Regions from separate parts of the Caballeronia sp. LjRoot31 genome, predicted to be linked through region 1. Evidence: riboswitches for the same ligand, from Rfam matches in the RefSeq annotation. Region 1 holds a riboswitch; the other holds the start of a gene.
The links. Region 1 has a riboswitch for cobalamin ahead of ACSQ8V_RS22805 (CbtB domain-containing protein). Riboswitches for the same ligand answer to the same signal wherever they lie in the genome.
Positions count from the first base shown of each region.

Region 2: linked by a shared signal. The riboswitch ahead of ACSQ8V_RS09755 (TonB-dependent receptor domain-containing protein) and the one ahead of ACSQ8V_RS22805 (CbtB domain-containing protein) in region 1 are both predicted to bind cobalamin.

Region 1 covers NZ_CAXURX020000002.1:981,684-988,127, reverse strand. The annotation lists gene ACSQ8V_RS22830 (cobalamin biosynthesis protein) at 1-152, shown strand, start outside; gene cobO (cob(I)yrinic acid a,c-diamide adenosyltransferase) at 152-754, shown strand; gene ACSQ8V_RS22820 (cobyrinate a,c-diamide synthase) at 756-2,054, shown strand; gene ACSQ8V_RS22815 (DUF1289 domain-containing protein) at 2,051-2,299, shown strand; gene ACSQ8V_RS22810 (CbtA family protein) at 2,384-3,151, opposite strand; gene ACSQ8V_RS22805 (CbtB domain-containing protein) at 3,160-3,393, opposite strand; adenosylcobalamin (AdoCbl) riboswitch at 3,412-3,573, opposite strand; gene ACSQ8V_RS22800 (histidine phosphatase family protein) at 3,614-4,174, shown strand; gene ACSQ8V_RS22795 (hypothetical protein) at 4,239-4,574, opposite strand; gene lhpI (bifunctional Delta(1)-pyrroline-2-carboxylate/Delta(1)-piperideine-2-carboxylate reductase) at 4,663-5,610, opposite strand; gene ACSQ8V_RS22785 (DUF2878 domain-containing protein) at 5,709-6,269, opposite strand.
Region 2 covers NZ_CAXURX020000001.1:2,201,862-2,208,305, forward strand. The annotation lists gene ACSQ8V_RS09740 (TadE/TadG family type IV pilus assembly protein) at 1-225, shown strand, start outside; gene ACSQ8V_RS09745 (TadE/TadG family type IV pilus assembly protein) at 222-896, shown strand; gene ACSQ8V_RS09750 (VWA domain-containing protein) at 893-2,743, shown strand; gene ACSQ8V_RS09755 (TonB-dependent receptor domain-containing protein) at 2,767-4,698, opposite strand; adenosylcobalamin (AdoCbl) riboswitch at 5,091-5,243, opposite strand; gene ACSQ8V_RS09760 (ABC transporter ATP-binding protein) at 5,517-6,444, opposite strand, start outside.

The DNA of each region.
Region 1 (6,444 bases):
TCGACGGCGTCTGCGAACCCTGCGCGCTGCTCGCGTCGCGCAACGGGCGAATCATCGTGCCAAAAAGAGTGACCGATGGCGTGACCGTCGCGATTGCCGAAGACGACCTCGGACAAGAAATCAAACAACAAACTGACAACCAGAGAACATGATGAAAACGGACGAAGAATCGCATCTGCGCATGACCCAGCGACGTAAGGAAGGTCACGAGAAAAAGCAGGCCGCCGCCGCGCGCGAGAAGGGCCTCCTGATCGTCAATACGGGCACGGGCAAGGGTAAGACCACGGCGGCCTTCGGCATGGCCGTACGCGTGCTCGGACACGGCATGCGGCTCGGCGTGGTTCAGTTCATCAAGGGCGCGCTGCATACGTCCGAACGCGATTTCCTCGGCGCAATCGCGAACTGCGATTTCATCACCATGGGCGACGGCTACACGTGGGACACGCAGAATCGCGATGCCGATATCGCGACGGCTCGCCGAGGCTGGGACGCCGCGCGCAAGATGATTGAAAGCGGCGAGTATCAGATGGTCGTGCTCGACGAGCTGTGCACGGTGCTCAAATACGAGTACCTGCCACTCGACGAAGTGCTCGCGGTGCTCACCGCGCGGCCCGAGATGCTGCATGTGGTTGTGACGGGCCGCCATGCGCCCGAGGCGCTGATCGAAGCGGCCGATCTTGTGACGGAGATGCGTCCGATCAAGCATCCGTATCGCGAGCAAGGGGTGAAGGCGCAACGCGGCGTCGAGTTCTGACGTGCGCGCCTGCCCCGCTTTATTCATCAGCGCCCCCGCGTCGAACCAGGGCAAGACCACCGTCACCGCCGGTCTCGCGCGCTATCACGCACGGCTTGGCTTGCGGGTACGGGTCTTCAAGACCGGCCCCGACTTTCTCGATCCGATGATCCTGGAACGCGCGTCCGGCGCGCCGGTGTATTCGCTGCATTTGTGGATGGTCGGCGAAAGCGGCTGCCGCGCGCTGCTCGCGCAAGCAGCAGACGAAGCCGATTTGATCCTGATCGAAGGCGTGATGGGCCTCTTCGACGGCACGCCCAGCAGCGCCGATCTCGCGGCCACGTTCGGCGTCCCGGTGCTCGCCGTGATCGGCGCGCACGGCATGGCGCAGACCTTCGGCGCAATGGCGTTCGGGCTCGCGCGCTATCGCGCAGATCTGTCCTTTCACGGTGTGCTCGCCAATCGCGTGGCGTCGGCACGGCATGCGCAAATGTTGAGCGAAGCCATTCCTGAAGGCATTCGATACTGCGGGCATCTGTCGAGCATCGACGACATTGCGCTACCCGGGCGGCACCTGGGCCTCATGCAGGCAGCGGAGGTGGCCGACATCGATACGCGGCTGGATCGGGCAGCAGACGCCATCGGCGAAACAACGTTGCGCGAGCTGCCGCCCGCGGTCATGTTCAATCACGCCGCCCTTGAACAACCGCCCCGTTTGCTGAAAGGCATGCACATCGCCATTGCCCGCGATGCTGCGTTTTCGTTCATCTACCCTGCTAATCTCGATCTGCTGGAGGCGATGGGCGCAACGCTCGCGTTTTTCTCCCCCCTCGCCGATGAACCCGTTCCCACGCATGCCGATGCGCTCTATCTGCCGGGTGGATATCCGGAACTGCACGCGGCCCGGCTTGCAGCGAACCTTGCGAGCGCGGCCTCGATTCGAGCGCACGTTGAGGCGGGTAAAGCGGTGGTCGCGGAATGCGGCGGCATGCTGTATCTGCTCGACTCACTGACGGATATCGAAGGTTCTCAGCATGCCATGCTTGCCCTTCTGCCCGGCCACGCGAAGATGCAAAAACGCCTGGCCCGGCTCGCCATGCAGCGTGTTGAAAGCCGCCACGGCACCCATACCGGCCACACTTTCCACTACTCGTCGATGACGACCAGCATGTCGCCGTTGCTCACCGCGACGCACGCGACTACCGGCGTGGAAGGTGAGGCGATCTATCGACACGGCCCGATCACGGCTACCTACATGCACACTTACTGGCCGACGAATCCGGTGGCCGCCGCCGCCCTCTTTCGCGGCGAAATGCTATGACAACGCCTACGGAACTGCCGATGGAAATAGACGTACCGCTCGAACTCACGTTCACCATCGAGCGCGCCAGACAGCTTCAACCCGTCGGCTCGCCGTGCACGGACGTATGCCGGCTCGACAAGACCACAGGTCATTGCGAAGGCTGTTTCAGAAGCCGCGAAGAAATCAAGGTATGGAAAACGATGGCCGACAGCGACAAGCTCGCCCTGTTCGATACCCTGCTTGCACGCAAGAGCGCGCTATGAAAAAGAGGCGGCCCGCAAGCCGCCTCTCATTGGATCCGCACTAAAGCACTAAAGCATTAAAGCCCTAACGCACTAACGAAGCGCTCAGGCCGAAGCAATCCTCCGGGCCGGCGCCTGTTCCATTTCACGTTGCGCGAGCACGCCGAAGAGCAAACCGAGCGTGGTCCAGATCACCGCCTGAATACCGATTGCCGCCACGCGGAACTTCCACAGCAGCGCGGCTGAAAACAGTTTCGGCACTTCGTCGATCGGCGGCAGAGCAAGGTACGCCAGCGCCATCAGCACGATATACACCGCAACGGAGATCAGCACCGCGTTCCAGTTGCCGTGGCGCGCTTGCAGTCGACGCTGCAGTCGCACAGCAAACACCGCCACGATCAGCGAGATCGCGACCATGCCGAAAAACAGCGCGGTCCGTGCGCCGATAGTGTCAGGATTGCCCACGGAAGGCGGATTAGGCGGGTACTTGAGGAACGGCACGATCGCGACGGTCACGAAGCCGAACAAGCCGAGTAACGCCGACGTACCCCGTGCGCGCAAAGCGCCGAGCCGCCCATACGAAAAAGCGAACACGAGCGAGAACAGGCCGCCCAATGCTGTCCCGAACACGCAGACACCGGTCAGCAATCCCAGTCCCGCTTGTGTGCCGCGACTGACGAGTTCGACATCGTCGGCGGGATCGTGTGGATGCCCGGCCGCTGCGTCCGCTTGGTCGCGCAGCTTGTCCTGCTGCGACTCGAAAGCAATCGCGCGATCAACCGCAGGCTCACCAAAGGTTTTAGCAACGCAAAAGCCGAGCAGGCCCGCAACAAGTCCCGCGATCATGCCGCGTATCAAAAGATTTCGGATCATGGTCGGTCTCAGTGGCAGGGAAAGCCGAGCAGATGGCGACCGTCGTGGACAAACTCGTGGATATACATGCCCTGGAAGATCGAAGTCGCGCCCTGTTCGGCACCGACAAAATAAATCGCGATCAGCAAAAGCAGGCCGATAAAGACAGCCCAGGGCAACACTTCACGCACCGGAATGGGTATGGGTGCATCAAATGCGGGATTATTGCCGGACAAACCGGCGGCTACGGCAGGATGGTTCATGAACGACTCCAAGGGAATGCGCGTCCCGTAAGACAAAAGAAAGGCTGCAGCGGGGGTCTGACTTGCAGATGCGGAAAGAAGGCTGAAGCGTTACCAGTCCCATTCGACATCTGCTCACAGTGGCGCGACCGTGCCGGGTTTTCACCGGCTTCCTCGCGCTGCAAGCTTGTCATTCTAAAATGAGTGAGTGGAATGTAAAGCAATCTATTAATCGAGCGCCATGAAAACCGAAATTATCTTGCTGTGCCATGCGACCACGCACGCCATGAAAACTGGCTCGTTTCCGAGTACCGGCGACGCCATCGATGAGCTTGAGTTAGCCCGACTCCCGCACCTTGCTTCGATGTTTCAACCCGATCGCGTCGTCACCAGCCCGGCACACGCTGCCATGCAAACGGGCCGAGCGGTCGGAATTACGACGAGCGTTGACGCGTCATGGAGCGACCTGGATTACGGTCTTTGGCAAGGCCGTCCGATCCGTGAGATTCATGATGAAGACGCGGCCGGATTAGGCGCATGGCTTTCCGAACCGGGAAGCGCGGCGCATGGCGGCGAGAGCCTGGAAGCCCTTCAAACAAGGGTATGGGGCGCGCTGGAGAGCAATCGAGAGGCGGGAGTCACGTTGATCGTGACGCATGCAATCGTAGTCAAGACCGTGCTGGCGAGCGTGCTGGAAGCGCCGCTTACGGCAATCTATTGCATGGATCTGGAACCGCTTTCGGCAATCACGCTGACCCGCTCAGGCGAAGCATGGCGCCTTCGATGCAAGTCTTCCGTATGATAAAAACACGTCGTTCTTACCAGCGGCGTGAAAAACCGAAGTAACGCTGCAAGCGCACAAGCAATCAGCCCATCGCTCCGCGCGCCATGCGCTGAAGCGTCGAAGAATCGATCGCGCCCGCGCAGATTCTGATTGCTTCTTTCAACGTGCGGGGACGGCCCATTGCAAAATGCGCTTCAAGAATCGCGATGGCGCGAAGCCGTTCGTCATTGCCAAGCTTCTCGCCCGTCGCCAGTTCGAGCACCGAGATGAAGTACGTCGCCGGTGGCGTAGCGCGAGACGGCGCCGTTGGCGTGGCTGCGGGTATCGCGTCTGACCATGCCTGTTTTGCAATGGTTGCTACATCGGACTGGCCGCGCCAATCCGTTTCTCTCAGTTCAAATTCGTTTCGACTAGTCATCAATCAAGCCCTGAAATAATCCTCGGATCACCATGAGATAGTTAGCAAGGACTATTCCAGCTTGAATACGCGCGCGTGTCTCAGCTTGTCAACCTGCTCCGAGCATCGCCCGGACGACCCTGCACGCTGCCAGATCCCACGCCGCGCATCCAACGCTCTTGAACACGACTGGCCGCTTGATTGCTGAATCAGCCGCCTGAACGCTCAACGCACTGGCAAGCGGCCGTACCTCATCCCAGTCGATACCCGCCTGAATCAGATCCCCGGCCTCATGCCGCGCGCCCGCCGGATCGTCCACAAACACATCGCTCGCAAGCACCGTCGATGCCGCGATTTCAGCCGCATCAGGCGTGAATGCGCCCACTCCGATCAAGAGCCGGCCCTGGATGGGCGGCAGCGTATAGACCGGCGTCTTGCTGGTGGTCGTCGCGATAACGACGTCGATCGACGCAGGAATATCAGCGTCCTTTAGCGCACTCAATTTCGTCGATAACCCCGCATGCTCCGCACAAAACGCTTCGGCGCGTTCGGCCCGCGTGCCCTGCACGATGATCTGCGCGGCCGGATACAGCGCGCTCAGCGCCTCGACGTGATACACAGCCTGCTTGCCCGTGCCGATGATCAACACGGCCGAGGGCTCGCGCCCGAGCAGCGCCTGGATGCCGATCATGGTGACCGCGGCCGTGCGGCGGCCGGTTACCGTGGGACCGTCCAGCATGAAGAGCGGCACACCGGTCGCAGCATCGAAAGCCGTGACCTGGCCGTGAATGGTCGGCAACCCGAGCGCACCGTTCTTCGGACATACGTTGACGAGCTTGTGCATGGCGAGATCGGCGGCGGCAGCGGGCATCGAGAGCATCACGGCGCCGTCGCGAAGCGGCACCACCATGCGCTCGGGGCTCGTGATAAGGCCATCGGCATAGTCGAGCATGGTGAGCTTCAGGGTATCGACGAGGCGATCGAAGGGCAGCAAGCGCGCCGTTTGCGCGTCGTCGAAACGGGGCAGCGAAGCGGGAAGCGAAGAGGTATCAGTCATGGCGGTCAAAGGAGAATGCCGTTGGCAACGACAACGGGGCATTCTAAAGGCAAACAAAATACGCGCCGGCCTTGACTTCCACTGACCCTTAGCCGCAATCAGTGAACTCCGTCCCACCGCCGCGACAGCAGGATCATCACCGGCATCAGGATTGCCCAGCCGATAGCCAGCAGGATCGTCGCGGGCCATGGCTGCGCAAAGCGTACCGCGCCGAGCGCTGCGCCGGCGCGAAACGACATCGGTCCGGCAATGGCGCCAAGCACCGAAGCAAGCAGCATGTGTTGCTTGAGCCAGCCGAACGCGGTGTTGAACTGGGCCGCGAACAGCGCCCATAATGCAAGAATCCAGTCAGGTGCAATACCCGGAAACACGACGCCGTTCGGATACACCAGTAGCCCGGTGGCGACCGGCACACTCTCCCAGATCGCGCCCACCACCAGCACACTGACCAGCAGCTTGAACTCCTGCAACGGCCGCTCAACCCGCGCCAGATGCACGGCGAGGAGCACAATGGTTGTTGCCACGCCCATCCACGGCACGTCGCGTGCGGCGCTCAGTACACAGGCAAACCAGCCGAGCTGCCCGATCACGAAATAGACGTAGGGCGCCCAGCGTTCGGCCGTTGATGGGTGCCGCGTGCCAGTGGACGAGTCGTGCATGCGGTTTCCGGTTTCCGGGCAAAGTGCGCAAAGTTTGATAACGCTACCGCATATCGCGGCCGGCTGTTCACGCATGGCGCTCGCGGATAAGCGGATCATTCGTCTAACCGTTGCTTCGTTTTTGACGCTCCTGTCGTAACATTCCTGAAATTATCGGGCCGGATAATCGATAATT
Region 2 (6,444 bases), on a different contig from region 1:
GGCTGGACCGGCATGCCCCAAACGACCCTCACCATCACCGAGCTCGACTACAGCACGTACAACGATGTCGGCAGCAGTAGTTACACCGCCGGGCTCGGCTCGCTCGGTGATGTCGTGTCGTACAACATCACGCTGACAACGCCGGGCATCTCAGGTATCCCCCAACTGGTTGGCATTCCACTGCTGACTTTCCAGCGCAACTACATTGTGCAGAACGAAAAATGACAACTGCCTTCGCCACGGTACGGTCGCGCAGACATCCGGAGTTCCTCGCAGCTCTTCGGAAGCTGCTTCGCTCGGACCGCGGCAGCGTGGCCGTGGAACTGGTCATCGTCATTCCGATCATGGTGCTGCTGATGGTGGGATTCAGTGAGATCTACCTGTACATGCGCACGGTAAGCGCGCTGGAACACACGGCTTTCACGCTGGCCGATTCGCTCGGACAAACAACGCGGCTCATCAACACCAACGCCACAACCGACTCGAATGATCTTGGTTCGATCTGGAACGCAGCGGCGCTGCTAAGCGCCCCGAACAGCTTGAACCAGGGCGGCGGCGTCATCATTACTTCGGTATGCGAAACCACCTCGTCGTGCGTATGGCCGGCGATGCCCCCACCGACCATGGTGGCAGGCGTGCCGCAGATCTGGTGGCAGGCAAGTGCTCCATGGAACGGCAGCGGCATGACGACGAGGGTAACGCCTGCCAACATTCTTCCCGCGACCTGGCCGTTCCGCAACGGTGACTCAGCCATCGTGGTAGAGGTTTTCTACACGTTCAATCCGTTCGCGATGACGGCCGGATTGTGGCCCGGCGCTCCGGGCACGCAGACTCTCTACGAACGTATCTACGTGCGTCCGCGTACTCTTCAGCCGCTCACACTGGTATCGGAATGATGCTGACTCGCTCCGCTAAAAAACATCGTGATGACCGGATAGCCCGCGCGCGAGAGCCGAACCTGCGTCGTGCCGCCGCGCTGCTGCATGGGGACCAGGGCGCGGTCACAGTCGTGTTTGCACTATGCGGCAGCATGATGATCGCGTGCATGTGCATTTCGCTCGATACGATCGACGGCGGCATGACGCACTCACGCATGCAATCGGCGCTCGATGTCGCGACACTTTCGGCTGGCATTGACCTCGCGCACGGCGCAAGTCTCTCGGTTGCACAGTGGCAGCAGGACGCACGCGCCTACTACAACGCGAACATGCCAGCCGGCTATATGTCCCTCACCATGCCAGACAGCGGATTTGTGGCCACGGTGACCGGGTCGCCGGCCTCGGGAGAGACCATTCAATTGTCGGCGACAGGCAGCTTGAAACTGATCGCCCCGGTGGTCTTGCCAGGGACGTCCGGCAATGGCTCGGGTTCCGGTTCCGGTTCCGGTTCCGGAACCACGACTTTACCGGCCACGGCGCCCTTGACTGCCAACAACACCGCGCTGTATCTCCCGCAAAGCACGCTCGAACTCGTGATGGTCCTGGATAACACCGGGTCCATGAACGATCCCGCAGCGGGGTCAGGGAACGGGCCGAGCAAGATGGCGGGTCTCCAGGCGGCGACGACGACTCTCGTGCAAAATTTATATGCGCAATCGGTCTCCACCTACTACGTCGGTCTCGTGCCCTTCGCGAGCACGGTCAATGTTGGTGGCGCTTTGCCCGCAGCGGGCACCTGGATGAATCCATCGTTCGCCTACAACACGACGAATGTCGGAATGAGCGCAAAAAATAAAGTTGCCGGATGGGGTGGTTGCGCGGTCGAACCGCGAGACGTGAACGGCTTTCTGTATCCGAATGCGTATTCCCCTTCGGACACGCTGAAGTTCACGCCGTACTACTACAACGTACCGGCTGCCGGTCTGCAAATTCGCACATACACCAACCAGTTTTGCGGCCGATCAACCACCTCGACGGTACTCGGCGTGCCTGTCACACTGGATGGCAATGGCGAGCCCAACTACTGCAGCGGCTATTTATCGAATGTACAGGGCACGGGCCTCGGAATCTATTATGACCAGATGTCCAGCAGCGGTTATGGGACGTCGACCCTGACACAAAATAGTGACTGCATTGCGCAACCCGTTACCTTCCTCACCAATGACGAGCCGACGCTGATCAAGGCGATTGGCAACATGACCGCGGGCGGTTCAACGATCATTCCGGAAGGCTTGCTGTGGGGATGGCGCATGCTGTCGTCGTCGTGGTCCAATAACGTCGCCAACGGCAATGGCTGGATTTCGACCGATTCAAGCTTTCCGAAACCGGAGACCACCGTAGGACTGCAACGCGTCATGATTGTCCTGACCGATGGCGAGAACCAGATCGGCGCGGCCGGCTCGATTCCCAACGACCTGTATTTCAACGGCCTGTCAGGCGTCGGCTCGCGGAGCCTCGCCGCCCCCACCGTAGTGCGCGCAGACGGCACTACCCTCAGCAATGGCCTGACCGACTCGTCGGAACTCCATGGAAACAATCCTGCCGATCCGTCGAGCGGCAACAATGCAGGCTGGCCTGATGACGTCAACACCTTCCAGTCGGCTGTTTGCGCAGCGATCAAGCAGAGCGGCGTGATCGTGTACGCGATCACCTTCGGCAGTGCTGCCTCAAACTCGGTTTCGCAGCAGGCGATGCAAAGCTGCGCCAGTCCGGGAAATTATTATCACGCGCCGGACAACCCCACACTCAATGCCATCTTCCAACAGATTGCCGGCAATTTGGGAGTGCTTCGGTTAACGCAATAGTTTCCGCTGAACGGCTCTCTTGGTTAGAAAGTGTAGGCGAGCTTGCCGAATGCCGTCCGGCCCAACGTGTTGTAACCGTATGCGGTGACGTACTGCCGGTTAAAGAGGTTGGACAGATTGGCGGACACGGTGAGATGCGAATTGACCTTGTACGCGGCACGCAGCCCGACGGTTGTGTACGACGGCAGATACGTCGCGTTGAACTGGTCGTCGTAGGTCGATCCTCCGTAAAGCAAGGAGATGCCCGTGCTCAGCGCGTGCAGGTGAAACTCGTCCCATGTGTGATCGATGTTCAGGCTGACGGTCTGACGCGGACGGCGGTTGAGCCACGTCCGGTCGGTCACATCCTGCGGATTCAAAATGCCGACCGCGAGACTGACCGGTGTCGATTTACCAAGCGTGCCCTTGTACGACAGGTCGATGCCCTGAATGTGCGCGCGGCCTACATTCACGGGCAGAAAGGTCACCGAGTCGTAAGTGATGAGGTCGTGCACGCGGGTGTCATAAACAGCGGCCGTGAAGGTACCGAACGAAGAGGCCGCGTCAAGCGCTGCCTCGACCGTATCGCTGCGCTCAGGCTGCAGATTAGGGTTCGCGTAACCCGGGTAGTACAGGTCGTTAAAAGTCGGCAGGCGGAATGCGTTGCCATACGAAATGCGTGCCGTATAAACCGGCGTAATTGCATAAGCGACAGCAACATTGCCGGTATTGATCGACCGGCCCTGGATGATCTCGTGGCGTCCCGCCAGGAACACCGTCAACGCGCCGAGCGTGACTGATTGATGGAGCGAGACGGCTGAATCGTTGCGCGTCGGCACGCCCGTGGGGATGTCGACCGGCAGGAAGGCTTGCTCGCGGGTGAAGTCGTAGGCGAGCTTGGTTTCACCGGACAGTGGCAGACTGAAGAGCGTTTGACCACGCTCCTGATGGGTCAGCGAGGTCGACGTGCTTAAGCGCGTCGAGTCGATCTCATCGGTCGGGATGGCCGGGTTGTTCGCATAGAGGAACTGTCGATCCGTGGAGTAGCCGACAGACTGGTCAAACTGCGTGAACGGCGTGATGTCCAGATGAAACGCAACGCCGGTCGTCAGTTGATGATCAAGCTGCCGGTTATCGCCGCCGGCATTGTCGTAGGACAGATCGGACCGGTGATAGAGCGCGAATGTGGAGATCGACCAGTTGTCGTGCGCATAGCCTAAACGCGCATCCACGTCCTGAGCATGGTACGGGTTGCGGCCATCCTCGTGCCCGTAAGCCCCGGGCTGGGTCGCATCGATTCCCGCGGTATTGTAGTCGTGCAGTCCCAAGGAATAGGTCAGTCCGGCCAGTGCCGCGAGCGGACCCGTGGACGAAATACTGCCTGAAGTGCGGATCTGTGTATCGAACGTTTTGTTCGAACCACCGCCTGTTGAAATCGTAGTCTGGTTGGGTTGATTGGCCGCGCGGTTCGTGAAGAGTTGCACGACGCCGCCCACCGCGTCCGCACCGAATGAAGCGGCCGCCGGTCCTGAGATCACTTCGACACGGTCAAAGGCGGAGGTCGGAAGGTCGGCCCACTCGGCTTGACCCGTAGTCGCAGAACCAACGCGGATACCATCTATGAACACCGCAACCTGACTTCCCGATGATCCACGAATGCTGACGGCAGCAGAAGATCCTGGGCCGCCGTTTTGTGAAATAGTGACGCCTGGCAACGTGGCGAGGGCTTGCGTGATGCTCGGGTCACTCGGCGACAAACGGTCGAGATCCGCGCGGGTCAGGACCTGCGTCGACGCATAGCGTTGATCGAACGATTGCGGCAGGTGCTGCATGTCGCCGGTGACGAGAATATTCGGCAGCGTGGCTGCGTCCGGAAGCTGCTCCGGCTGCGGAAACGACGAGTCGTCCGCGGCCTGCGCGACCTGCCATGCCGAAACCGTCAACGCAGAGGTGAGGATGAAATGACGGAACTTCATACGGGGAAAACCTTTTTATTGGAAGATTGGACGACGTGCTGCGAGCGCAAACGCAGCATGTCGATTTCGGATGGCGGCAATGACGAAACGCGGGCCTCCCTGGAGGCGTCACCGGCCTGCCGTCCACGCGATAGACGAGATCAACCCGCGATGACGCGCAGCGGCCAAGGCACTTTTAAGTGGCGGTGAGTTCTCTCGCGCGGCAGATGCGCCCATGTCTCGGGTGCTGGTCCTGGCGAACCGCTGATGCCCACCTCGCCTGCGCAATCGATCACGCCCCAAGCGGGCAGCCGAATTCACTTATGCGGGTCTATGTGGGTCTAGGCGGGCCAATCGAGGGGATGCCGCTCTGGCTGTAAGCCAGGATCGCGGGCAGTATCGGTCATCGGTCATGTTTGTCTCCCGGGGAGTGCGCGCCCCAAAGTCAGAAAAGAGGTATACGACGCCGAGGTCTGACTTCCGGTTTGTGCTGAAACCGGTCACAGTGGCGCGACCGTGCTGGATTTACACCAGCTTCCACGAGTCGTATGCGCGCATTTTACTTCCGAATCCCCATCGACACTATCAAGTCGGGGTTATTGAGTAACCGGCGGTGCGGGTGCCCCTGGCAGCACGAGATTCATGCCTGCTGGTTATCGCCAGCGACCTTTCGGAATATTTGCGTATTGAGTGCAATCACGTTGGAGACGGTCGGGGGTGGGACTCTGAGCGCGCCACCTCCGATCCGACATGTGCCTGATCTCCCGGACTAGACCCAGGACGAACGGAATTACTATCCCCTGCCCCGCGCCAGAGGGTATGCGGATCTTGAAAGCTCCTTAGTGGACCAGGATCGTGCTGTCGGGCGACCAACTCAACGTCACTTGCGAGCCGACCGGGATCAGGTCCTCGCCGGAGTTTTGCACATGGACCTTGAGCCGCTGGCCGCACCAGTCGAGCATATAGGTTGTATTCACACCGGCAAAGACGTGATGGGCAACCTGTGCCGTCAGCCGGTTATGCGCGCTCGGCGCGGCCGCGCCCGTTGCACGCTGGAGCGCGATTTTCTCGGGACGTACCGCACACTTCATCTGACCAGATACAGCGGAGCGCGATCCGAAACGAATCAAGCTGCCATCGTTAATGCGCATGCCACCGGTCTCCAGTCGACCGTTGAGAATGTTGGCATCGCCGAGAAAAGTGGCGGCGAACTCGCTGGCCGGTTGATCGTAGAGTTCGCGTGCGGTCCCTTCCTGGATCAATCGTCCATCGCGCAGGATACCTACACGATCACTCAACGTAAGCGCTTCTTCCTGGTCGTGCGTGACGAATACGGTCGTGATCGCGACATCGCGCTGGATGCGGCGCAATTCGACCTGCATGTCCACTCGCAAAGATTTGTCCAGCGCGCTCAGCGGTTCGTCGAGCAGCAACACGCGAGGACGCGTCACAATGGCGCGCGCCAGTGCGACGCGCTGGCGCTGCCCGCCCGACAATTGATTGATCCCGCGTGCGTGCAGGCTGCCGAGTTGCACGAGATCCAGCACCTCCCCCACCCGGCGCTTGATCTCGCTCTTGTCCACATGCCTCACGGACAACCCGAATGCGACGTTGTCGGCCACATTCATATTTGGGAACAACGCATAGTTCTGGAACACCATGCCGATCTCCCGCCGCTCCACGGGCAAGCGTTCGACCGGCTGATCGTCGATGCGAATCTGCCCGCTGTCCGGGAACACAAAGCCGGCAATCATGCGCAGGAGCGTT